4 regions of the Cutibacterium sp. LaCa_286 genome follow, and region 3 is predicted to be linked to each of the others. Evidence: riboswitches for the same ligand, from Rfam matches in the RefSeq annotation. Region 3 holds a riboswitch; each other region holds the start of a gene.
What was found. Region 3 has a riboswitch for cobalamin ahead of mutA (methylmalonyl-CoA mutase small subunit). Riboswitches for the same ligand answer to the same signal wherever they lie in the genome.

Region 1 (5,899 bases), 420 kb from region 3:
ATGCTGCGGGCCTGACCAAGAAGCAGGCACTGAACGTGACCACTGTTGTGGGGGCAGCCGCCGAAGTGGTCTTCAGCCCCAGCGCTGCTCTGGACGTGCGCCTGCTGTGGCGGCTGATGAGCGGCGACGCCCACGCCCTGACGTGGCAGCTGGTGGGCCGCAGCACCCTCACCCAGCATGTCGGCGGGGGCATGGCCGAGTTCGCGGCGGGTGGCGACCTGGTCGAGCTGGCCGACGTCTTTGGCAAGTGCTATCGCCTCACCAAGCAGGGTTGGTCGCTGTTCGACCGTCGATGCGAAACACCTAAGCAACCTTGCCCTGCTGCTTCGGCGTCACGATGACCGTCTCGGGGTTCACGATCCTCTTCCGCCAGTCCTTGTAGGCGTTCTCCTTGGTGCCGGGGGCCGCCAGCTCGATAGTGAACAGTGCGTCGATCAGGGCCCGCTTCTCGTCCTGGTCGAGCAGGGCCCACTCGTTGGCCACGGTCTCCGGGGGCACATCGAGAATGCGCTGGGCCACCGGGGAGACCGGGGCTGGCAGTTGCTCCTCCAACGCCGCGCGACGCGCGGCGAGCCGCTTGTTGGCGGCCTTGAACTGAGCGTCGTCCATCTCGTCGTCGGCCAGCATTGTGGCGTAGTGGATCCTCTTGGCGTCGATGTCGGCCAACTCCCGCTGGATGGCGGCCGCATCGACGTCGGGCGCGGCGGGTGCCAACAGGGCCCTCATCTCGACCTTGCGCAGGGCCTTGACCATGAGGTCTTCGACCAGGTCGTCGATGGGCGCGGATTCCCTGTAGACATGCGTCTGGTCGGTGCGGCAGCGGTAACGGCGCCGACCTGCTCAACGACAAGCAGAAGGACCGACTGGACACCCTGCTCGCCGACGACGCCCACGTCGAGGTCGAGGTCACGGAGCGTCTACCAGCGCATGATCGCCGCCTACCGCCACGAGAACCGGCGCCACGGCCGCGAGCTGATGGCCCGGCTCATCGACTCGATCAGCACCGGCGTCCCCAAGGCCCTGGTCGAGATCACCAAGCTCGGCAGGACGCTGAAGAAGCGCGCCGCCGACGTGCTGGCCTACTTCGACCGGCCCAGCACCTCCAACGGGCCCACCGAGGCGATCAACGGCAGGCTCGAGCACCTGCGCGGCTCGGCACTGGGGTTCCGCAACCTGACCAACTACATCGCCAGATCCCTGCTCGAGACCGGCGGGTTCAGACCCCGACTACACCCTGGATTCGGATGAGCCGAATTTCCTTGGCGTCCATAAAGAGGGTCACGTCGAGATGACGTGCTCATCCCTGACAAACCACCGGAGCACAACAGTCCCACGCTCGACACAGCGACTCATCTCGGCGGAAAGACGCCTGGCCCTGGGGACACTGGTGGATCATCGCTGGCGTTGCATGGACTCGACCGTCGAGTTCTCCTCCCATTCCACCGCGGTGCCCGCCGCCAAGGAGGCGGGCACATCGATGAGGCGCTGGTTGTCACTGCCCCGCCACGCCAGGGCGAGGGTACGACGAGCCAGCAGGAACGGGCCGTCCACCAGCACGTCGACCTCACCGAACAGCCGGGCGAGGTCGGGCTCGGCCTGGGCACGGCACAGCAGCACCTCGAACCGGTGACCCGACCAGCACCACACGTCCCACCCGATCTCGTGGGCGTGACGCGCGAGCACAGCAGCATCGGCGGCCTGCTCGCTGGCCTCGCCGCCGGTGAGCGTGAGCCCCTGCGCCAGCGACGAGGCACGCATGTCGGCCATGATCTCCGCCACCGGCATCACTGCACCACCGCACGGGTCCCAGCTGGCAGGATTCTGGCACCCTCGGCAGTGCAGGGAGCAGCCTTGGGCGAAGACGGCGTATCGCACCCCGGGTCCGTCGACGATGGACTCGGGCTCGATCCCCGCGATCCTCATCTGCGTCAGCCGTGCCGGACGCGGTCGTTGACCTCGGCGCGCTTGGCGTCGTTGAACCGGTCCAGCCCACCGACGAGGTAGCCGGTGATACGACGGATCCGCTCGAACGGCCCGGACTCCTCACCACGCCCGCACCGGGGGCACTCGTCGTCGATGATTCCGGTGTAGCCACACACCGGATCACGATCGACCGGGTGGTTGATCGAACCGTATCCCACACCGGCGTCGTGCATGGCCCGCACGATCGTCTCGAACGCCTCGACGTTGCGGCTGGGATCGCCGTCGAGCTCGACGTAGGAGATGTGCCCACCGTTGGTCAGCGCATGGAACGGCGCCTCCAGACGGATCTTCTCGGCTGCACCGATGTGGTGCCAGACCGGGATGTGGAACGAGTTGGTGTAGTAGTCGCGGTCGGTGATTCCCGGCAACGCACCGAACCGTTCCCGGTCCATCCGCACGAACCTGCCCGACAGCCCCTCGGCCGGGGTGGCCAGGGTGGAGAAGTTGAGCCCGGTCTCCTCGGCGGCACGGTCGGTACGCTCCCGCAGATGGCTGATGAATCGGTATCCGAGGTCCCAGGCCTCCTGGGACTGCCCGTGATGGGCCCCCACGAGGGCGGTGAGGGTCTCGGCCAGGCCGATGAACCCGATCGAGAGGGTTCCGTGGCGCAGCACCTCCTCGATGCTGTCGTCGGAGCCGAGCCCCGCAGAGTCGATCCACACACCCTGCCCCATGAGGAACGGGAAGTTGCGCACCTTCTTGCGAGCCTGGATCTTGAATCGTTCCAGCAGCTGATCGATGACCAGGTCGATGGATGCGTCGAAGTCCGACATGAACCGATCGACGTCATGGTCTGCCTGGATGCCCAGACGCGGCAGGTTGATGCTGGTGAACGAGAGGTTGCCACGCCCCCAGGTCTGCGCCCTGCTGGTGTCGTGGACGTTGGACATGACGCGGGTGCGGCAGCCCATGTAGGCGATCTCGGTCTCGGGGTGGCCGGGGCGGTGGTACTCGGCGTTGAAGGGGGCGTCCTGGAAGGAGAAGTTCGGGAAGAGACGCTCGGCGCTGGTGCGGCAGGCCAGCTGGAAGAGGTCGTGGTTGGGGTCGCCAGGATGGTAGTTGACCCCTTCCATGACGCGGAAGATCTGGATCGGGAAGATCGCCGTCTCGCCATTGCCCAGCCCGGCGCGGGTGGCCTCCAGCAGGCAGCGCATCACCAGCCGGGCCTCCGGGCTCGTGTCGGTGCCGTAGTTGATCGAGGAGAACGGCGTCTGGGCACCGGCGCGCGAGTTCATCGTGTTGAGGTTGGCGATGAAGGCCTCCATCGCCTGGTAGGTGGCTCGTTCGGTCTCGGCCACCGAGCGGGTGCGCACCTCGTGGTGGACTCGGGCCACCTGCTCGGCGGAGAGTTCGGGCCAGGCCTCGGCGAGTCGTTCCCGCTCGGCGTGCTGGGTGGCGTCGTCGGCCTCCAGGGGCCAGGTGGCGGCAAGCTGCGTCACCTCGTCCTGACGTTCCTGGTCAGCACCGAGGACGCCAGCGGACTGAGCCATGTTGGCTCGCATCCGATCGGCGCAGGTGAGGGCGACGCCGGGGGCCATGTCCCGGTCGAAGTTGGGGACGGCCTGACCACCATGCTGGTCGTTCTGGTTGGACTGGATCGCGATGCACGCCAGGGCTGCGTAGGAGTTGATCGAACGCGGGGAGCGCAGGTGTCCGTGCCCGGTGGAGAAACCGGTGCGGAACAGCTCGCTGAGGTTGATCTGGCAGCAGGTGGTCGTCAGGGTGAGGAAGTCGAGGTCGTGGATGTGGATGTCACCGTCCCGGTGGGCGGCGGCATGGGCCGGGTCGAGCACCGAGAGCAGGTTGAACTGCTTGGCCGACTCGGTGCCGAAGCGCAGCATCGAGCCCATCGCGGTGTTGCCGTCGACGTTGGCGTTCTCACGCTTGACGTCGCTGTCCCTGGCATCGGAGAAGGTGATCTCGCGCAGTGAGGTCATGAGGGCCGACTGCTGCTCGCGAGCCGTGGAGCGGCGCTGCCGGTAGAGGATGTACGCCTTGGCCGTCTCGGCCTGGCCGCGCTCCATGAGGACCTTCTCCACGACGTCCTGGATGTGCTCGACGTCGGGGATCACGGGGCCGGTCGCGGTGGCAGCCACCGTACCGGCACCGGGGCGCTGCTCGCTGCGTAGTTCGTCGACGACGGCCAGTGCGACGCTCAGCGAGATGGCCTCGGCCTCGGCGACGCCGGTGGCCTCCAGGGCCTTGCGAGCGGCATGGGCGATGCGGGCTGGGTCGAAGGCGACGATGCGCCCGTCGCGCTTGCGCACCTGACGCAGCACGGTGGAGGACGTCTGCCCCGGTCCATGCGACGTGAGCTGGGACGTGGTGGTGTGCCTCACGGGTGTGGTCGAGGGCGTCTGGGGGTGGTGTACGGTCATGTCTCTCCTCGGAGTTCGCCGCCCCTGTCACAGGGCTCGTGCAGCCGGGTCACAGCCCGGGTACTGGCAGGTCTTCGGACTCGGGGACGCGATCGTTCGATCTCCTACTGGGCGACGCTTCCCAGCCAGTGGCCAGTGCGTGTGTCGCCGGTCGTTTCCCCATACCGCTGCGGGACAGTCCCGGATTCCCACCGGGTTCCCTCTTGGCTCTCATATCCCAACATCTTGTGTTTGGACTGAAAGACCAGTACGACATCTAGTTATACACCATGTGGGACCTTCCGGCAGGCACACCCTGGGGCGTGTTCGGTGCAGGCGAATCTGCGGGCATGGGGAACGCCTCCACCCGATTGCTCGAGCGGAGGCGTTCCTCAAGGGATTGCGTCAGTCGATCGGCTCACTGATCTTTCACGACGACGACGTGGAGCTGACGTGGTCCGTGCACCCCATTGACTCGGGCCAGCTCGATGTCACTGGTCGCCGAACCGCCCGAGATCCACGTCAGCGGGTGATGATCGAGCACGGCCGGACAGATCCTGGCAGCCGGTCTGGCCGTCGTCTCCGCTCTGTGGATCGGTGGCAATGCGGTTGCCGACGGGCGTATCGGTGGGCGAATCCTGGCTGTGCTGGTCCTGACCCCGCTGGCCCTCCACGAGGTGTTCGGTGCCTTCACCGGGGCTGCCCAGACCCACACCCGGGCCAAGGCAGCACTACTGCGGGTCGTCGAAGTGTTGGACGCCCCGCAAGTCGGGACAGGAGACTCCCCCACCGCCGGGGCATCTGAGGAGGAGCCCTCCCTCGTCATCGACGGATTGACGGTCGGGTGGCCGGGTGGCCACCCCGTGCTGTCCGATGTGAATCTGACGGTTGCTACCGGGGAATCGGTGGCCGTCGTCGGGCGGTCGGGTATCGGCAAGACGACCCTCGCCGCAACCATCATGGGACTCATCCCGCCGCTGGCCGGTTCCGTGACGACGACCGGACGGGTGCGATACCTGGCCCAGAACGCTCATGTCTTCGCGACCTCGATCAGCGAGAACGTGCGCATCGGATGCAAGGACGCCACCAAGTCCGAGGTCGCCACTGCTCTGGATCGGGCCGGATTGACCATCCCGCCAGAAAGAGTCGTGGCCGAAGACGGCGGAACCTTGTCCGGTGGCGAGGCACAAAGGCTCGCCTTGGCTAGGGTGCTCGTCAACCACGACACATCCGAAGACCCTTCGGCCCATGATGTCCTCATCCTCGACGAACCGAGTGAGCACCTCGACGTCGAGACGGCCACCGCCATCATGGATGACCTGTGGGCGTCCACCCCCAAAGCCGCCAAGCTCGTCATCACCCACGACCCGCTCGTGATGGCCCGATGTGACCGGGTGTGGGACGTGGGCTAACTTACGCAGCAAACTCGCCGGGGACCGCCAACGTCGGACACACCGGGAGCATCTCCCCGGAACCTGCAACTTGCATTGGCGTCTCGACCTACCCACACCGTAGGTTCCTAGAACGCAGCAGATGCCCTTGCCCACTAGGCTCGCTGG
Region 2 (5,899 bases), 1.0 Mb from region 3:
TCCTCTGGTGACGAACGACTGCGCACAGCTGCGGCCGCGCGAGGGCGCGGGAAGGGTACGTGAATCGTCCTGGATGAATGCGGTCTCGATGGCGGGCGTGTAGCTGCAAGGGTCTGACACCGTCAGACGCGCATGTCACCGCATGGGAGCAGCGACACGATCGGAACCGGCCGGGCAGACTCGTGTTCGAGTCGGAATCACCTGGACGGATGGGCGCATCGAGCAACTCAACGCATCATGGGCCCACATGGGCCGAACCAACACGCCAACGATACCTGTTTGGCCCAACAACAACCAAACGACACCATCGGCGGCTGGTCACCGTCAGAAAATGTCACCGTTTGGACAACTGCACAATGCGGAATCGTCACCGCGAGCAGTTACCATCGAGGGTGTGCGAGTTGCGATTGTTGCGGAGTCGTTCCTGCCACAGGTGAACGGCGTCACGAACTCGGTCCTGCGTATCCTGGAGCATCTGCGCGCCCACGGACATGAGGGTCTGGTCATCGCCCCGGGCGACTCCGAGACCCCCCACGAGTACCAGGGGCATCGGGTGGTCTCGCTGGCCTCCTTGGCCTTCCCCGGCTACTCCGACGTACGTGTCTCGGCCTCCCCGCAGTGGTCCATCGAGCGCACCCTTGCCGAGTTCGACCCTGATGTCGTCCATCTGGCTGCGCCGTTCGTCATCGGCTACAAGGGTGCTCTGGCTGCTGCCTCGCTCGGCATACCGTCCGTCGCCATCTACCAGACGGACGTCCCCTCTTACGCCGGGCGGTACGGCCTGGGCAAGTTGGAACCCTACGGCTGGTACCGGGTACGTCAGATCCACTCCCTGTCAGTGGCCACCTACGCCCCCTCCACCTATTCACGCGACCAGCTCGTCTCGCACGGAGTGCCGCGGGTGGGCATCTGGGGCCGTGGCGTCGACAAGCAACGATTCCATCCGTCGAAGCGTTCGGAGGAGCTGCGTGCCCAGTGGGCCCCGAACGGCGAGGTGATCGTCGGGTACATGGGGCGCCTGGCCGCCGAGAAGCGGGTGCAGGACATGGCCGTGCTGGCCGACATCCCCGGGGTGAAGCTCGTCATCGTCGGACACGGCCCCGATCGTGACCAGCTCGAGAAACAGATTCCGGGTGCCATCTTCACCGGGGGCCTGGGCGGTGAGGACCTGCCGCGCGCGGTGGCATCGATGGACGTCTTCTGCTCCACCGGCGAGCTGGAGACCTTCTGCCAGGCGGTCCAGGAGGCCAAGGCCTGTGGAGTTCCGGTGATCAGTCCGCGCCGCGGCGGCCCGATCGACCTCATTGATCCCTCACGCACCGGCTGGCTCTACGAGCCGGGCAACATGGACGAGTTCCGCAGCTACGTCGTCGACCTCGTCGGTGACGGTTACAAGCGCAGGGCCATGGGAACGGCGGCTCGCGCCTCCATCGAGGACCGCACTTGGGGGCATCTGTGTGCCGAACTCGTCGGGCACTACGAGGAGGCCATCCGGATCGGATCGGTCGCAGCTCCAGCCCGTCATCGTCTGTTGGCTGCGGCCACTCACCATCCCCGTCGGAACGATCACTCCATCAGTCTGCTGCACCGCTGAGTCGCCGATTCCGCCACGTCAGCTGGCCGAGGCGCCAAGCCCCTGCCCATTCACGAAAAAGCTGGGCCCCGTTGATCTCCGGTGACGCTCACGGCCCGGTGCCCCACCCCACTCACGGACTCACGGAAAGCTGGGCCGCCGGAATGCTCCGATGATCTCGGGAAAGAACCCGGCGAGTTGATCTGGCGACCACGGACCGGGATGGCGGCATGCGGTGAGCGCCTGCAGACTTGCCCCCAACAGGCCAGCCCAGCCAGCCGACACGCCAGCGGCGAGCAGTGTTCCACACACACCAGCCAGCACATCGCCCGAGCCGGCCTGCCCGGTCCACGCCGGCCCCGGCAGCGCTGCGGCACAACCGGCCTGCCCGGCAGGCATCTGGCCCGCCCCCGGGTGGTCGGCCACGTCGAGAATCTCGGACGGCGTGGACTCCACCACATGCTCGTTCGGATCAGCCACCCACTGAATCGCCCCCTTGAGCAGGACGGTGGCGCCGAATCGTCGCGCCGCCTCCGCGGCCGACTCGCGCGGGTTCTCACGCACCTCGTCGCGGTCGACACCGAGCATGCGCGCCAGCTCACCGGCATGTGGGGTGAGCAGGCAGCCGTCCGGGAGCTCAGCGGGCAGCAGGGACAGGGCGTCGGCGTCGATGACCATCGGTACGCCGTCAGCACAGCGTTGCTGGAGACGGCGTCCATTCGCAGCTGGGTCGTCCTGCCCCCAGCCGGAGCCGACCACCCAGGCCTGCACCCGGCCGTCGGCAAGAACGACCGACGGCATGGCAGCGAGCACCAGGTCCGCCGGACGTCGTGGTCCGACGTAGCGAACCATGCCGGCTCCCGTGCGCAGCGCCCCCAGCGTACCCAGCACCGCTGCTCCCGGGTACTGGGAGGACCCAGTGTCCATCCCGACGACACCGCGGGAGTACTTGTCGTCTCCCGGGCCCGGGACCGGCCAGAGCCGGGCGAGATCGTCCTCGTCGACCACACTCGTCCAACCGTCAGCACACTTCGGGACGCCATCACTGCCACCGGGCTCGACGCCGATGTCGACCACGTCGACCCGTCCGCACCGCTCAGCGGCGGGTGGGGCAACATGGCACCACTTGCGTACCGCGAAGGTCACGGTGACATCGGCTCGCAGCGCGGTCGTGACCGCCCCGGAATTGGCGTCCAGACCAGAGGGCAGATCGACGGCGAGCCAGCTCACCGAGGAAAGCTGCTCCCCCAGCCCAGCAAGATCGTCCGGGATGCCGGGGCGACCACCAATCCCCAGGACGGCGTCGATGACGAGATCCGGTGACACCTGGCCGGCCTGCTCCATCGTCACCACCTCACACTCTGCCTGCAGGGCGGCCTGCCAGCCAGCAGCATGTGGGGTGCCCAACACCGGACAGATCCATACGTGGCATCCCTCATCGGCGAGTTCGGCGGCGGCCAGTAGACCGTCTCCCCCGTTGTTGCCACCTCCCACGAGCACCAGTACCGAACCGCCTCGCACCCCGCACCCCAGATCGGCGAGCATGCTTCGTGCCTGCACGGCGACCTGCCCTGCAGCCACAGCCATGAGATCGGTACCGGGATGCGCATCGAAAAGCTTCTGTTCGGCAGCGCGCATCGCGGCCGCCGTGCACACGTACTGAGTCATTGCACCTCACAGATGACGAATGCCACGGCGAGTGCCCCGTCGTGGCTCAGGGACAGGTGAATGTCGGTGACACCGCGCTCCTGCACCGTCCTGGCAGATCCTCCGGTGAGATGCAGACGCGGCTTGCCGGACTGCTCGGTGACAACCTCCACTTCGTGCCAACGCAAACCGTCCGGCCCACCGAGCGCTTTGGCAAGGGCTTCCTTGGCGGCGAACCTGGCCGCCTGGGAGCGCTTCGACAGACTGCCCTCGGCAGGGGTGAGCACCTTCTGCACCAACCCCGGGTGGCGGACCAGCGCGTCCTCCCACCGTTGCAGGTCGCAGACGTCCACGCCGATGCCGACAATCATGTGGCCAGCCTAGCCGCCCGAGACCAGGCTGCTTCGGCGGGCTCGTGCTGACGTCATGACGAGTCTCGCCCCACCCCCACTGGCACGCAGCCTCAGCTTCCGTCTCGAGGCAAGGAAGGCACTGAGGAGACCCGAGAGCTGTTCAGCCATGCGTGGAATTCCGCCCCCGATCTCGTTATGCTGAGCCCAAAACCATACGGGAACTCCGGTGCGAGTCCGGGGCTGTTCCCGCAACTGTGACCAGCGAGCCACTTCTCCTCGTCGCCGACGAGACACGTCACGGCCTTTTCCGGGGCTGGAAGGCAGAGAACGCGCAACGACCTGGGAGCCAGGACACCGTGTGGCTACCCTCCGGTCACCAGGTGCGAGGAGACACCACATGCACATCACTCGTGATGCCCATTTCCGTCATGGGCACAGCACACCATTGCTCGCGACGACCGCCGTCGGACTCGTCGGCGCCATGCTGCTCACCGGCTGCGGTTCCCACGGCGAGGACTCATCCGGGGCCGGCAGCCCGTCAGCCACGGCATCCGCCTCGGCATTCTCCTCACCGGTGAAGGTGAAAAGCTGTGACGAGACCCTCACCTTCGACACGCCGCCCAAGCGAGTCATCCTCATGGGAGACACCGACGCATCGATCCTGGTGAAGCTGGGCGTCATGGACTCGATCATCGGTCGAGCCGGGGACGTCATGGCCGACGGCTATGATGCCGACACCCTGAAGAAGATCACGGACGTGCCCACGATCACCTCCTCCGAGCTGGACACCGGCGGCGCCAAGCTCGCCACCGAGACGATCCTCGACCAGCGTGCCGACCTCGTCATCGGCTACGACGAAGGTCTGGACCGTGCCGCTCTGCGCAAGGCTGGGGTCAAGGTGTACGCCCCCGACACGTTCTGCCCGCACGGCACCGGAACCGATCACGCGAGTTTCGACCTCGTCACCAAGGAGGTCAGCACAATCGGCGACATCTTCGGCGTCCCCGACAAGGCCAGGACCCTCAACGACGAACTCACCGGGCAGGTGAAGGACCTCACGTCCCAGGCCAGCAAGGACTCACAGCACAGCGCCGCCGCTCTGTGGGTGGAACCCGGCAACAGCGGGTTCTACACCTACGGCACCTCGAGCATGGTGCAGCCGATCCTCGAGGCCAACGGCCTGCGCAACGTCTACGACGGCGAGAGGAAACGCGTCTTCGACACGACGATGGAGGACGTCCTCAAACGGAACCCGGAGTGGATCGTCCTGCTCGCCCAGGAGGGCGACATCGCCAAGACCAAACCAGCATTCCTCAAGTACAAGGGCGCTTCGCAGCTGCAGGCCGTGAGGAAGAACCAAGTCGTCGTCATCCCATTCTCGCTGACGGATCCGCCCACCCCACAGTCCATCAAGGGAGCCGTGGAACTGAACAAGCTCCTCAAGAAGTGATCATGCGGCACACACGCATCAGGACCATCCTGCTCGTCGTGCTGCTCGTCCTCACCCCGGTGGGAAGCATCGCCTTCGGCGCGGCCTCGGTGCCCTGGAACCAGGTCATCGGCGTGCTGGCCGACCATCTGGGGTTGCACCCGCAGGTGACCTGGGACGGCATCACCGACGCCATCGTCTGGCAGAACCGTATGCCTCGCATCATCGCCGGGATCGGCGTGGGGGCTGCACTCGGAGTGGCCGGGGTCGCCCTGCAGGCGATCGTGCGCAACCCGCTGGCCGAACCCTACGTGCTGGGAGTGAGCTCGGGGGCGTCGACGGGCGCTGCGGCGGCGATGGTCCTCATCGGCATGTCGAGCCCACTGGGGGTGGCCAGCCTGGCCTTCGTCGGTGCCCTGGTGGCCACCACCCTGGTGCTGGGAGTGGGCGGTCGACGCGGCAGCTCAGCCCTCACCCTGGTGCTGGCCGGTATCGCGGTCGGGTTCATCTTCCAGGCCGTGACGAATCTCATCATCTTCTCCGCGGACTCCCCGGAGACGGCACGCTCGGTGATGTTCTGGATGCTGGGGTCCCTGGCCAAGGTGAGTTGGACCCAGAGCATCTGGCTGGTGGGCATTGCTGCGGTGCTCATGGCGCTGTTGTGGTTGTGCGCCCCCTGGCTCGATGCCCTGGCCAGCGGTGATCAGACCTCGATGGCGGTGGGGATCAACCCCCAGGTGATTCGGCTCGTCATCCTCGTTCCGGTCTCGGCAGCCGTGGGGGCGGTGGTGTCGATGGCTGGTGGGATTGGCTTCGTCGGCCTCATCATCCCGCACCTCATGCGCTCCTTCACCGGGTACGGGCACCGAACCCTCGTCATCTCGTCGGGGCTGGCCG
Region 3 (5,899 bases):
CGACGATGCTCATCGAGCCTCGAAGGACGGTCCAGAACTGAGGAAGTTCATCGATGGAGTATTTTCTGATGAATTTGCCGACCCTGGTGATTCTTGGGTCATCCTCCATCTTGAACAGGAGCGCAGATCCACCGTTGGCGGCGATGAGTTGCGCCATACGCGCCTCGGCATCCACCGCCATGCTTCGGAATTTGTGAATCGTGAAGGGCTTCCCATTCTCGCCGATGCGTTCCTGCTTGAAAATGACTGGTCCGCCGTCCTCCAGTCGGATGGCGAGTGCCGTGACTGCCATGGTTGGTGAGAAGACAATCAAGGCCACAGCTGACGCCAAAATGTCGAATACCCTTTTGATGAGATACTTTATTCCGGAGTATCTGGCCAGATCGACGTGAACGAGGTTGAGCCCCGCTGCCTCGTATGTGCTCATCCGCGGTCCGGCGACATCGATGAGTTCGGGTATGAAAAGAAGCTGGGTGCGACAATCCTCAAGATCCCAGGACAACTGTTTCGTCTGTGCGCTCGACATGCCGCCGGCGGCCACCACGGCAGAGAGTGGAAACTTGCGAGCCTCCTTGAGGAGCTGTGGGTAGCCGAGTACTGGCAAGTCTGCAGGAAGGTCACTGCATTTTTGTGGCTCCTCCCCGTTGAGGCAGACGGCAGCAGGTGCGTAACCGACGGCGATGTTCCGGCGAAGAGTCTGGACGGTTCGCTCGACCTCTGGGCCAGCCCCGGTCACAAGTGTCGGGATCAGGAATCGTCCTTGCTTGCGGGACTGTTGGATGACTTTCCGGATCACCTTCCGCTCGAGGCACATGAGGATCAGTCCCAGGGGCAACGCAATGAGGAACAGGGATCGGGACACCGACAACTTGAACAGGTAGCTGAGAACTGCCAGAACGCCGAAGACCCACAGGGTTCCACGCATGGCCAGTTGGTACTGCTGAAGGCCAGAGCCCACCAGTCGGATTCGATGGCTGCCATTGGTGGAAAGGACGATGAGCCACACACTCCCAAGGCCCAGGGCGAGTGTCGGATAGGTGAGGCACCGAGCCCCGGCCAAAGGGGTGTCAGGATCGGGTATGCGGATGTACAACGTTGCCACGAGCGCCGTGGTAATGGCCAAGGCATCGCCAAGGACAAGCACATTGCGTATGTGGCTCGGCCAAGATGGATGCCTTACACCCACTGGCTTGCTACTGGGAATGATGATGATGCCTTTCAGATACGGCGTACGCGCTGGTACCAAGAAACCTGAGCTGCGATCATGCTAACATTTGGCTTAGCATCTTGCTCAGCACCCCCATCCAAAATCAGTATCCTTGGACGGAGAACTTGGGGCGGGATTTCCCGTATCAGCTCTGATGGTGTGCGGAAGGTGGAGACAGGACAAGGGGATCCAGCGTGGATGACGATGATGAGCTTGACCTCTTTGGTGCCGATGAGGGTGTTCCTCCGCGGCGCGGTATGGATGCACACAGGCAGGACGAGGAATCGATCACCGAGGGCGCTGGAGCTGCATCATCGGGGCGTCGTCGTCGCGCCCCAATGATCTTCCTGTGTGCTGTGCTGGCCATCATCCTGCTTGTCGTCGGTGTTCTGGGCTATTTCCTCAAACACCTCACCAATGGTCTGGACGAGATCAATCGGGAGCCCCTCACCATGCCCACTGCGAGTCCCCGCCCCAGTACGGCTACGGACGGTGCTCGAACCTTCGTACTCCTGGGATCGGACTCCCGGGGTTGGGATCGAGGCCGGTCCGACTCCCTGATGGTGGCCTACCTGCCAGCGGACCGAGAGCACCTGTACCTCATCAGCTTCCTGCGTGACATGTGGGTGACGATCCCGCCCAACAAGGTCATCGGCAAACCTTCTCAGGCCAAGATCAACGCTGCATATTCGTGGGGTGGCGTGCCCCTGACCATCCAGACCCTTGAAAATTTGACGAACGTACGTATGGATCATGCTGCCGTCATCGACTTCACTGGTTTCAAGGAACTCACGACCGCTCTTGGCGGTGTACAGGTGTACAACGATCAGGATTCCACCATTGAGGGCATGCACTTTCCTGCCGGAGACATCACGCTCAAAGGCAATGCTGCCCTCAAATACGTCCGCGAACGCCGGGATCTCAAGAACGGCGATCTTGATCGTGCGCGCCGTCAGCGGGATGTCCTCACGGCCATCATCGACAAAACCCTCTCTGCGGGTACGCTCGCCAATCCCTCGAAGTTCGATGACGTCGCCACCTTGGCCGGACGTACCATGACCGTCGACGACAAGCTCACCAACGCGGAGATCCGTAAGCTTGCCATGAGCCTGCGATTCACCTCCGGTGACAGTGTCGTGCAGGTGCAGGCCCCCATCTCCGGATTTGGCAGATCGAAGGATGGCCAGGCCTATGACGTCGTCGACAAGGAAGGGCTGCAGGAACTCTCGGATGCCATGCGCAACGACACCATGGATGTGTACGTCGAGAATCATCCACAGTGAGCCGCACCGGTCACGGCCGTGATGCATTGACCGAATACTCTGGGCACTGCGATGCTCGATGACTACCTCGGGAGGATCCATGGACACCATCACCCTCGCGGCCGACGACGGTGCGCAGATTGACGTGCTCATCTGGCGGCCCGACTGCCAACCGCGTGGATTCATCCAGCTAGTGCACGGGTTCGCCGAGTACGCTGCTCGCTACGACGAGTTCGCACGTTGCCTGGCGCAGTCTGGCTGGCTCGTGGTGGCCAACGATCACCGTGGCCACGGACCGCGTGCCCTGGCGGACGGCACCCTCGGGCAGGCCCCCGACCGGGGCTACCATCAGATCGTCGACGACCTGTGCCGGGCGACCGATCATGTGCGCTCCCAGCACCCGAAGCTGCCCTGGATCCTCGTGGGTCACTCGATGGGGTCGTTCCTGGCCCGGATCGTCGCAGCTCGTCGGGGCCGGGAAATGACCGCACTCGTACTACTGGGAACCGGAGCTTCAGCAGGCCCATTGGCGAAGGTGGCTCGTGGTGCGGCGACCAGCCAGATCGTCATGGCAGGTGAGGACTCTGCCAGTCGAGTGATGGAGACCCTGATCTTTGGCTCCATGAATCTTCGTTTTCGTCCCGTTCGTACCCGGTTCGACTGGCTCAGCCGACAGGCCAGTGAGGTGGACGCCTACTGCAATGATCCACTGTGCGGATTCACTGCCTCGGTGGGGCTGTACCGGGAGCTGGTTCGGCTCAGCGAGACGAGCAACTCCAGTACGATCCTGCGAGCCATTCCACCGCGGCTGCCGGTGCTGCTCATGAGCGGTGACAGCGATCCGGTCGGCGGCAACGGCAGGGGAGTGCGTCGCGTGGCCGGTGAGCTTACGGCGAACGGGGTGCACCAGGTGGACGTCCATCTGGAGCCTGATGCTCGACATGAGCTGCTGCACGAACGAGACCGGGAACAGACGTATCGGCTTCTGGAGACGTGGATCGGCAAGACGGTTGAGGCTCGCTCGGACCATCCCCGATGTGCGGTCTCACCAAGGTGACGCCGTGACAAGGCCGTATCCTCTGCCTCCGATGAATCTTCCGGGAGGGGTGACGGCTGGCCAGCGCCCAGGAGACGCTGGCTCGTGTCGTGGCACAGTGGCCCCGGAGTCGGATTTCGCTGCAGGGATGCAGATCTGTGAGCGAAGGATACGACGAACGAGTGAGAACTGGGCCGATTGTGCCAATTCCTCGCTGCACGATCGTGCGTAGGAGGTAGCCCCCTGCTGCCCGGTCGACGTTCATCTTATAAACTGGTACGAGCTGGTGCTGGGAAGGTCGTGATCGCGTGAGGTCATGGGTTGGACCAGCAGTGAAAGGGAATCCGGTGAGACTCCGGAACTGCCCCGCAGCGGTGAATGGGAACGAGATCACCATTGACGCCATCCCGTCCGGGACGACGGCAATCAAGCACTGGGCTTCGGCCCCGGGAAGCGGTGACGTAGGACTCGTCAACGACGAGACGCCCATGAGTCCGAAGACCTGCCAGCATGTTGCCGCACCCGGTGCGACGACAATGACGTGGTCCCCGAGGGGAGGACGACGACGTATGTCTATCCAAAGCGGAGCAGGAGTCTGAAGAGTATGACTGATCCCGACAACGTCTCGACGCCGGCCAAGGTCGACATGCCCGAGACGCTCACCCTCGCCGGTGACTTCCCGGCCCCGACCCAGGAGCAGTGGCACAAGGAGGTGCTCAAGGTCCTCAACCGTGGGCGTCCCGAGGGCAAGCAGCTCAACCTTGAGAAGGGCATGGCACGTCTGCAGCCGACCACGGTCGACGGCGTCAAGATCGAACCCATGTACACCCGCCAGGATGCTCCCGAGGACCTCGGAGCTCCCGGTGTTCCTCCATTCACTCGTGGTACCACCATTCGTACCGGCGTCATCGACTCCTGGGACGTGCGTGCCCTGCACGAGGACCCCGATGTCGCCTTCACCCGCAAGGCGATCCTCACCGATCTCGAGCGTGGTGTCACCTCCATCTGGCTGCGAGTCGGTGACGACGCCATTGCCGCCTCCGACATCGATTCCGTGCTCGAGGGTGTGCTGCTCAACTTGGCCAAGATCGAGGTGTCCAGCCGCGACGACCAAACCGTTGCCGCCGATGCCCTGCTTGCTGCCATCGAGAAGTCCGATGCCAAGAAGGATGAGATCTCGTTCAACCTGGGCATCGACCCGATCGGTTCGGCTGCCATCAATGGTGGCGAGCCCGACCTGTCCGGACTCTCCGAATGGGTCAAGAAGGTGGACGGCTACAAGAACGCTCGACCGATCGTCGTCGACGCGACCGTGTACCACAACGCCGGTGCCGGTGACGTCGCCGAGCTCGCCTGGGCCATCGCCACCGGTGTGGAGTACGTGCGTGCCCTCATCGAGCAGGGGCTGACTGCCGAGCAGGCCTTCGACAGCATCAACTTCCGAGTGTCCGCCACCCACGACCAGTTCCTCACCATCTCGCGACTGCGTGCCCTGCGTACCCTGTGGAACCGCGTCGGTGAGGTCTTCGAGGTTCCTGCTGCCAAGCGTGGTGCACGTCAGGAGGCCGTCACCAGCTGGCGTGAGCTCACCCGCGACGATCCCTACGTCAACATCCTGCGTGGCACCATCTCCACCTTCGGTGCCGCCGTCGGTGGTGCCGAGGCCGTCACGACGCTGCCCTTCGACGACGCCATCGGCCTGCCGAAGAGTGACTTCTCACGTCGTATCGCCCGCAACACCGGCATCATCCTCTCCGAGGAGTCGAACATCGGCCGCGTCAACGATCCGGCTGGTGGCTCCTTCTACGTCGAGTCGCTCACCAAGTCCCTGGCAGATGCTGCCTGGGCTGAGTTCCAGAGCGTCGAGGCCGCTGGCGGCATGGCGGCCGCCCTCACCGGTGACCATGTCCGCACCGAGCTCGACAAGCTCAACGCCGAGCGTGCCAAGCGGTTGGCCACTCGCAAACAGCCGATTACGGCCGTCAGCGAGTTCCCGCTGCTGGACGCCAAGACCGTCGAGACCAAGCCGTTCCCGCAGGGTGCACCCCACAACGGGCTGCAGTGGCATCGCGATGCCGAGGTCTTCGAGGCCCTCGTCGATCGCTCCGCCACCTGCGCCGAGCGCCCGAAGGTCTTCCTGGCCTGCCTGGGGACTCGTCGCGACTTCGGCCCCCGTGAGGGATTCTCCGCCCCGGTGTGGCACATCGCTGGCCTGGAGACCCCTGAGTGCGAGGGTGGTACCACCGAGGAGGTCGTCAAGGCCTTCAAGGAGTCCGGTGCCCAGATCGCCGACCTGTGCTCCAACGCCAAGACCTACGCCGAGCAGGGCCTTGAGGTCGTCAAAGCCCTCAAGGACGCCGGTGCCAAGGCCGTCTACCTCTCCGGTGCCTTCAA
Region 4 (5,899 bases), 510 kb from region 3:
TCTCTGCGACGCGGGGGCCGTCCTTGATGCACCCAGTGCGTCCGGGTCGGGGCCCCGATCATCCATGCCGAACCGGCCTGTGACGGCCGGGCGCACTGGTTGATCGCCGGGGCGCCCTGGTCGTCCGAAGCCCCTGTGCTGCCCGGGAGCACGGAACGCCCACCAGCCGACGGGCTCCGGCACCTCGCAGCTCAGTCGCCGAGGCTGGTACCCACTTCACGAGCGGCCTCCACCCACGGGTGGTCCGCCGGCACGTACTTCACCTTGCCGGCCACCTCCTTGAGGGCGACGGTGTCGGTGCCGGAACCCTTGGCGGCCACCATGATGCCGAAGCTCCCCTCCTGCACCATGCGGGCACCCATTGTGCCCAGCCGGGTGGCAAGCAGTCGGTCGTGGGAGCACGGCGTGCCACCGCGCTGGACGTAGCCCAGGATCGACACCCGAGACTCCAGACCGGTGGCTTCCTCCAGCTCGGAGGCGAGCTTGATGGTGTTGTCGCGCATGGAGGCCTCCAGATCGCGCTTGGCGCGTTTGGCCGCCGGTTTGGTCTTGGCACTGGAGTTGTCCACGAGGGCACGAGCACCCCGCAGGGCCATGGCGTCTGAGACGTCGCGTGCCCCCTCGGCCACGGCGATGACCGAGAAGTTGAGTCCCTGGCTGCGCCTCCTCTCCACGGCCTCGGCAATCGACTCGAGCTTGTAGGGCACCTCGGGCAGCAGGATGATGTCTGCCCCACCGGCGATGCCCGAGCCCAGGGCCAGCCAACCGGCCCGGTGCCCCATGACCTCGGCCAGGATGATCCGGTGGTGGGAGTGGGCGGTGGAGTGCAGCCGGTCAATGGCGTCGGTGGCCACCTCCAGGGCGGTGGAGAAGCCGAACGAGTCGTCGGTGCCGACGATGTCGTTGTCGATGGTCTTGGGCAGGTGGATGACGTTGAGACCGGCCTTGTGCAGTTTGTAGGCGTTCTTGGAGGTTCCACCCCCGCCAAGTGTCACCAAGGCGTCCAGGCCGAGCTTGTCGTAGTTGTCGACGATGGTCGGCACCATGTCCGTCTCCTCGCCATTGACGATCATGCGATTGACCTTGTCACGGCTGGTTCCCAAGATCGTCCCGCCCACGGTGAGGATGCCGGAGAGGTCGCGTTGGGTGAGGTCGACGTAGCGGTTCTGCGCCAGGCCCAGGAATCCGTCATGGAAGCCGACGAGTTCCATGCCGTACTCGCGGATGGCCGCCTTGCCGAAGCCACGGATTGCTGCGTTGAGGCCGGGGCAGTCTCCCCCGGCGGTGAGAATGCCGACTCTCTTGTGGTTTCCCATGCTTCCTCCCGGTCGCTCACACCATCGGTCGTCTCACACCATGTTCGCAGATGACATGGCAGGGATGCACACCCCGGGTGTGCGGGAGACGTCACACGGACTCAGAAATCTCAGGAATGCAGGGCGCAAGGGAATGCAGGCGAAAATCCTAGCATCACGATGTGGACGAGAGGTCAGACGCAACATCGGCCCCGACCAGTCCCGACACCGTGGACAGGCAAGACCAAGACACCGTGACAGGCAGGGCATGGACGTGCCCGGGAGTCAGCATCCATGCCGACTCACATGTGGGCCGCACACGTCAGCGAGGACGCTGGCGCCCTGCCAACCCATCGATCCCCTCCAGGGCGATCCGCCGTACCTGAGCGTGTCGGTGATGTCTGGCCGTCGCGAGACGTTCCGCAACGATGACTCCCGCCACCAGCGCTGCTGCCACCACCAGTCGTGCCTTCACACCAACCTCCTGTTGCACCACTCGGGTGCCACGTGTGCCGGAGCAACCAGACCGAATGTGACACATCCGGCGAAGAGTGGCCCCGACGAGTGACCCCAGGGCAATTCTGCTCCATCCACAGCAACTGACACACCGAGGCGAACAGTGTTCGCCCAACCGTCACACACGCGATTGAATGGCACGGTGAGCAGTCCCAGCCCAGCCGTACCTCATGAACCACCAGCCGTGCCGCACGAACCGGGCGAGATTCAGCGCCACGCCACCACCGTCGTCTCCCGAACCGACGCCGGGAGCCGCCATGCCGACCTCCAGGTGTCTCGGCTGCGCGACCTGCTGCTCGCCGACGTACCGGCTGGGCGTCTGGTCATCGCCTGTGACGCCGTCGGGGGCATAGGCTCACGGCCCGGGGACCCCTACCCGGCAGATCCGACGTGGTGTGCCCATCTGGCAGCGCGAGTACCACTGCTGGAGGTGCTGTGCGTGAGAGCCCGACCGATGATCCTCGTCAACACCCTGTGTCAGGACGCCACCTCGGCCCAACCGCTGATCGAGGAGTTCCAGCGGTGCGCGGTTGCCGCGGGGATCGATCCCCAGGCCGTCACCGGATCGACGGAGGACAACGTCATCACCACCCAGACCGGAATTGGGGTGACGGTCATCGGGGTACGACCGGACAGAGCCCCTGGCACGCCGGTTCCCGGCGAGGCTTCGGCGGCAGCGGCACAGGCGCAGGAAGCCGACGTGCTCGTATGCGTCGGCTCCCCGATCTCGGCGCCGGATGACGAGGTACGCCCTGGTCGGCGCGAGATCGTCACCCTGGACGAGGTGCGTGCGCTGCTGGGCTCGGGCCTGGTGCACGACTGTGTACCGGTGGGATCGCACGGAATTGCCTGGGAGGCCGATCAGATCGCCGTCACCGCAGGACTGCGGTTCGATCCCGGCAGGACCGATCTCGATCTCACGAAGTCCGGCGGACCGTCAACCTGCGTCGTACTGGCCTGCGCACCAGAAGACGTCAGCGAGCTGCGCACACATGTGAGCGACGACCGGCCGTGGACTCGGATTGGCACATTGCAGCCCCAGCACAGGGATTGACACCAGACATGCTATTTTGTGCGTGTCCCGGGTCGGACTCGGCCCGAGGTACTCCGCAGCGAGCGAAGTCGGTGCAAGTCCGACACTGTCGCGCAACGGTGATGCCCTCCAGCTCAGTCCGGTCGCCTCCCTGCGAAGTGGCATTCACCGACTCTCGCCGTAGGAGTCTGCCGAGCACACCGGGTGTGCCCCAGCGGGTCCTGCGACACGACTGCAGGAGACTTCATGGGTACTCCACTGCCGAGACGTGTCTCGGTCCTTCTCACCCTTCTCGTCGTACCTTCCCTGGCCCTGACGGGCTGCTCGGGCACGAAGGACGGCTCCACCTCCCCGAGCTCCTCGACGACCACCCCATCAGCTGGCACCGGTGCCAACATGTCCGGGTGCATCAAGTCCGGGGAGTTCGACAAGGACAAGGACTACTTCGGTGACAAGGTCACCTTCACCGGGGCCAGGAACGTCCACGTCAGCTATCACAAGTCCTACAAGGTCCTCACCCTCGGCAAGCAGGACAAACCGTCGCAGACCTTCGTGTTACTGCAGTGCGGTGCCCCCAGACCAACGCTCACCGGTGAGCTCGCCAAGGCCCCGATCATCGACGTCCCGGTCAAACGAGTCGCCGCCTCCTCCACCACCCAGATCCCGGTCCTCCACACCCTGGGATCCTTGGACGCAGTCGTCGGCGTCAACCAGCTCGAGCAGATCTATCGCGGACCGGCACGAGACGCCCTCGAGGCCCGCAACACGCCCAGCTACGGGTCGAGTCGGATGCAGATCGACACGGAGAAGCTCATCTCCCTCAAACCCGACGCCGTGCTGGCCGCCAGCTCAGAGGTGAAGGAGTTCAAGCAGGTGCAGTCCGCCGGCATCCCGGTGCTGCAGGACCTCGACTACCTCGAGTCCACCCCGCTGGCCCGAGCCGAGTGGATGAAGACCTACGGCATCCTCCTCAACAAGGAAGGCGCCGCCACGAAGAACTTCGACGGCATCACCAAGCGCTACACCGAGGTGGCGAAAAAGGCCAGGAACGCCACCGACAAGCCCAGCGTGCTCGTCGGCCAGGAGACCAAGGGGCAGTGGTACGTCCCGGGAACCGACTCCTACATGATCAAGTTCATGACCGACGCCGGAGCCACCGACGCCATGTCCCAGGCCGTCAAGGGCAACGGAGCCACCCCAACCGACGCCGAGGTCGTCTTCAAGTATGGCTCCAAGGCCGACTTCTGGCTCAACGGCAACTACATGTCCATGACGACGTGGCACGGCAAGGACGACGCCCTCAAGCAGAACCCGCGCTACGCGAACCTGTCGGCCTTCCAGCACGGCAACGTCTGGAACCCCAGCAAGCGCACTGCCCCAGACACCGGGAACGACTTCTGGCAGTCCGGGATCGTCCAACCCGACGTCGTGCTGGCCGACCTCACGTACATCTTCCACCCTGACCTCATGAAGGGGTACACGCCGTACTACTACACCAAGCTCAGCTGACCCTCTCAGCGGCGATGTTCGCCGCACCACCATCCCCTCACCTCCACTTGGGAGCAACCATGTCCATCAATCGTCTGGTGGCGGGCCTGGCCGCCACCACCATGTGCGTCGCCACCCTCACCGGGTGCTCACACTCCGAGAAGTCGGATTCCTCGGCGAACGCGCCGTCCAGCACGTCCTCCCAGCAGGGCTGCATCAAGAACTTCGACCCCTCGAAGGACTACTTCGCCGACAAGGCCACTTTCCGCGACGCCCGCGACATCACCGTGTCGTACCACAAGTCGTACAAGGTCGTGACGCTCAAGCACCCGTCGAACACCGCGAAGAAACCCGTGCAGTACGTCCTGGTGCAGTGTGGCGCCCCGCAGCCGAAGCTGAACGGTGACCTCGCCAAGGCGCAGAAGATCACCATCCCCACCACCAAGGTGGCGCTGGGTTCGACGACCCTGCCAATGAAGTTCCAGATGTTGGGAAAGCTGGACTCCGTGGCTGGCATGGTCAACGTCGACAGGGTGGGGAATGCGGACACCCGTCAGGCCCTCAAGGACCACAAGGTCGCCAGTTTCGCGGCAGGTGACAACGCCACCGAGATCAACACAGAGAAGCTGGCGGCGCTACGCCCGGACCTGTTCATCTTCAACCTCGTCAGTGGTAGCGACAACACCAGCAAGATCGACAAGATCAAGGAGATGGGCATCCCGGTCGTCGCCGAGCCGAACTTCCTCGAGAGCACCCCGCTGGGGCGTGCCGAGTGGATCAAGTACGACTCGCTGTTCGTCAATGCCGAGAGGACGGCGAACCAGAAGTACGACGAGATCGCCGAGAAGTACCATGCGACCGCGAAACGCGCCGCCACGGTGACGACACGACCGACCGTGCTCCACGGATCGCAGTACAAGGGCGTCTGGTACATCAAGCCCAACGAGAACTACGCCATCCAGTTCCTGCGCGACGCAGGTGGTGAGTACGTGTTCAAGGACCTCCACGGGGTGGCATCCAGGAAGATGGACACCGAGGCCATCATCAAGAAGGCCCACGACGCCGACTTCTGGATCGACGGGCCGGAGAAGTCGTCCATCCCGCAGATCCTCAAGGCCGACCCACGTCTGAAGTCGCTCAAGGCCCTCGACAACGGCAACGTCTGGGACGCCACCCTGCGAGCCGACCCGAAGCACGGCAACGACTACTGGCAGACCGGGGTCGTGCGCCCCGACCTCGTCCTGGCGGATCTGACGGCGATCCTGCACCCTGAGCTGGATGCCGATCACCAGTTCTACTTCTACCGCAAGGCCACCGCGAAGTGACTGCGACTCAGGATCTGATGCCGGGACGTCGCGGGAGACACGGACGTCACGAGGCACACGGCGAACGGATCAGGGGCACCTGGTGAACAGCCACCAGAAGACGCCACAGAACCGAGAGGCACCGGGCCGGGACGTACGAGGTCAGGATGGGCGGGGCCGGGACGTGCGGGATCACCGAGATGTGCGGAGCCGCCAGACGCAGGGACGACGCGGGCTGCCACTGCCGGTGCGTTTCACGATCC

Region 1: linked by a shared signal. The riboswitch ahead of ACP8JZ_RS00675 (anaerobic ribonucleoside triphosphate reductase) and the one ahead of mutA (methylmalonyl-CoA mutase small subunit) in region 3 are both predicted to bind cobalamin.
Region 2: linked by a shared signal. The riboswitch ahead of ACP8JZ_RS06965 (ABC transporter substrate-binding protein) and the one ahead of mutA (methylmalonyl-CoA mutase small subunit) in region 3 are both predicted to bind cobalamin.
Region 4: linked by a shared signal. The riboswitch ahead of ACP8JZ_RS00320 (ABC transporter substrate-binding protein) and the one ahead of mutA (methylmalonyl-CoA mutase small subunit) in region 3 are both predicted to bind cobalamin.

Annotation. Positions count from the first base shown of each region.
Region 1 is NZ_CP191091.1:171,549-177,447, reverse strand. Features, by position in the region: gene ACP8JZ_RS00695 (hypothetical protein) at 1-341, shown strand, start outside; gene ACP8JZ_RS00690 (hypothetical protein) at 304-753, opposite strand; partial or broken gene ACP8JZ_RS00685 (transposase) at 828-1,248, shown strand; gene ACP8JZ_RS00680 (4Fe-4S cluster-binding domain-containing protein) at 1,393-1,923, opposite strand; gene ACP8JZ_RS00675 (anaerobic ribonucleoside triphosphate reductase) at 1,929-4,361, opposite strand; cobalamin riboswitch at 4,410-4,625, opposite strand; partial or broken gene ACP8JZ_RS00670 (LUD domain-containing protein) at 4,759-4,890, opposite strand; partial or broken gene ACP8JZ_RS00665 (ATP-binding cassette domain-containing protein) at 4,883-5,752, shown strand.
Region 2 is NZ_CP191091.1:1,615,837-1,621,735, forward strand. Features, by position in the region: gene ACP8JZ_RS06950 (glycosyltransferase family 4 protein) at 395-1,594, shown strand; gene ACP8JZ_RS06955 (bifunctional ADP-dependent NAD(P)H-hydrate dehydratase/NAD(P)H-hydrate epimerase) at 1,715-3,241, opposite strand; gene ACP8JZ_RS06960 (holo-ACP synthase) at 3,238-3,591, opposite strand; cobalamin riboswitch at 3,789-3,930, shown strand; gene ACP8JZ_RS06965 (ABC transporter substrate-binding protein) at 3,971-5,023, shown strand; gene ACP8JZ_RS06970 (FecCD family ABC transporter permease) at 5,026-5,899, shown strand, end outside.
Region 3 is NZ_CP191091.1:588,875-594,773, forward strand. Features, by position in the region: gene ACP8JZ_RS02490 (sugar transferase) at 1-1,102, opposite strand, end outside; gene ACP8JZ_RS02495 (LCP family protein) at 1,402-2,490, shown strand; gene ACP8JZ_RS02500 (alpha/beta fold hydrolase) at 2,570-3,526, shown strand; cobalamin riboswitch at 3,807-4,029, shown strand; gene mutA (methylmalonyl-CoA mutase small subunit) at 4,110-5,899, shown strand, end outside.
Region 4 is NZ_CP191091.1:82,289-88,187, reverse strand. Features, by position in the region: gene ACP8JZ_RS00335 (6-phosphofructokinase) at 192-1,316, opposite strand; gene ACP8JZ_RS00330 (hypothetical protein) at 1,618-1,770, opposite strand; gene ACP8JZ_RS00325 (transcriptional regulator) at 2,017-2,865, shown strand; cobalamin riboswitch at 2,878-3,013, shown strand; gene ACP8JZ_RS00320 (ABC transporter substrate-binding protein) at 3,241-4,353, shown strand; gene ACP8JZ_RS00315 (ABC transporter substrate-binding protein) at 4,413-5,657, shown strand; gene ACP8JZ_RS00310 (FecCD family ABC transporter permease) at 5,737-5,899, shown strand, end outside.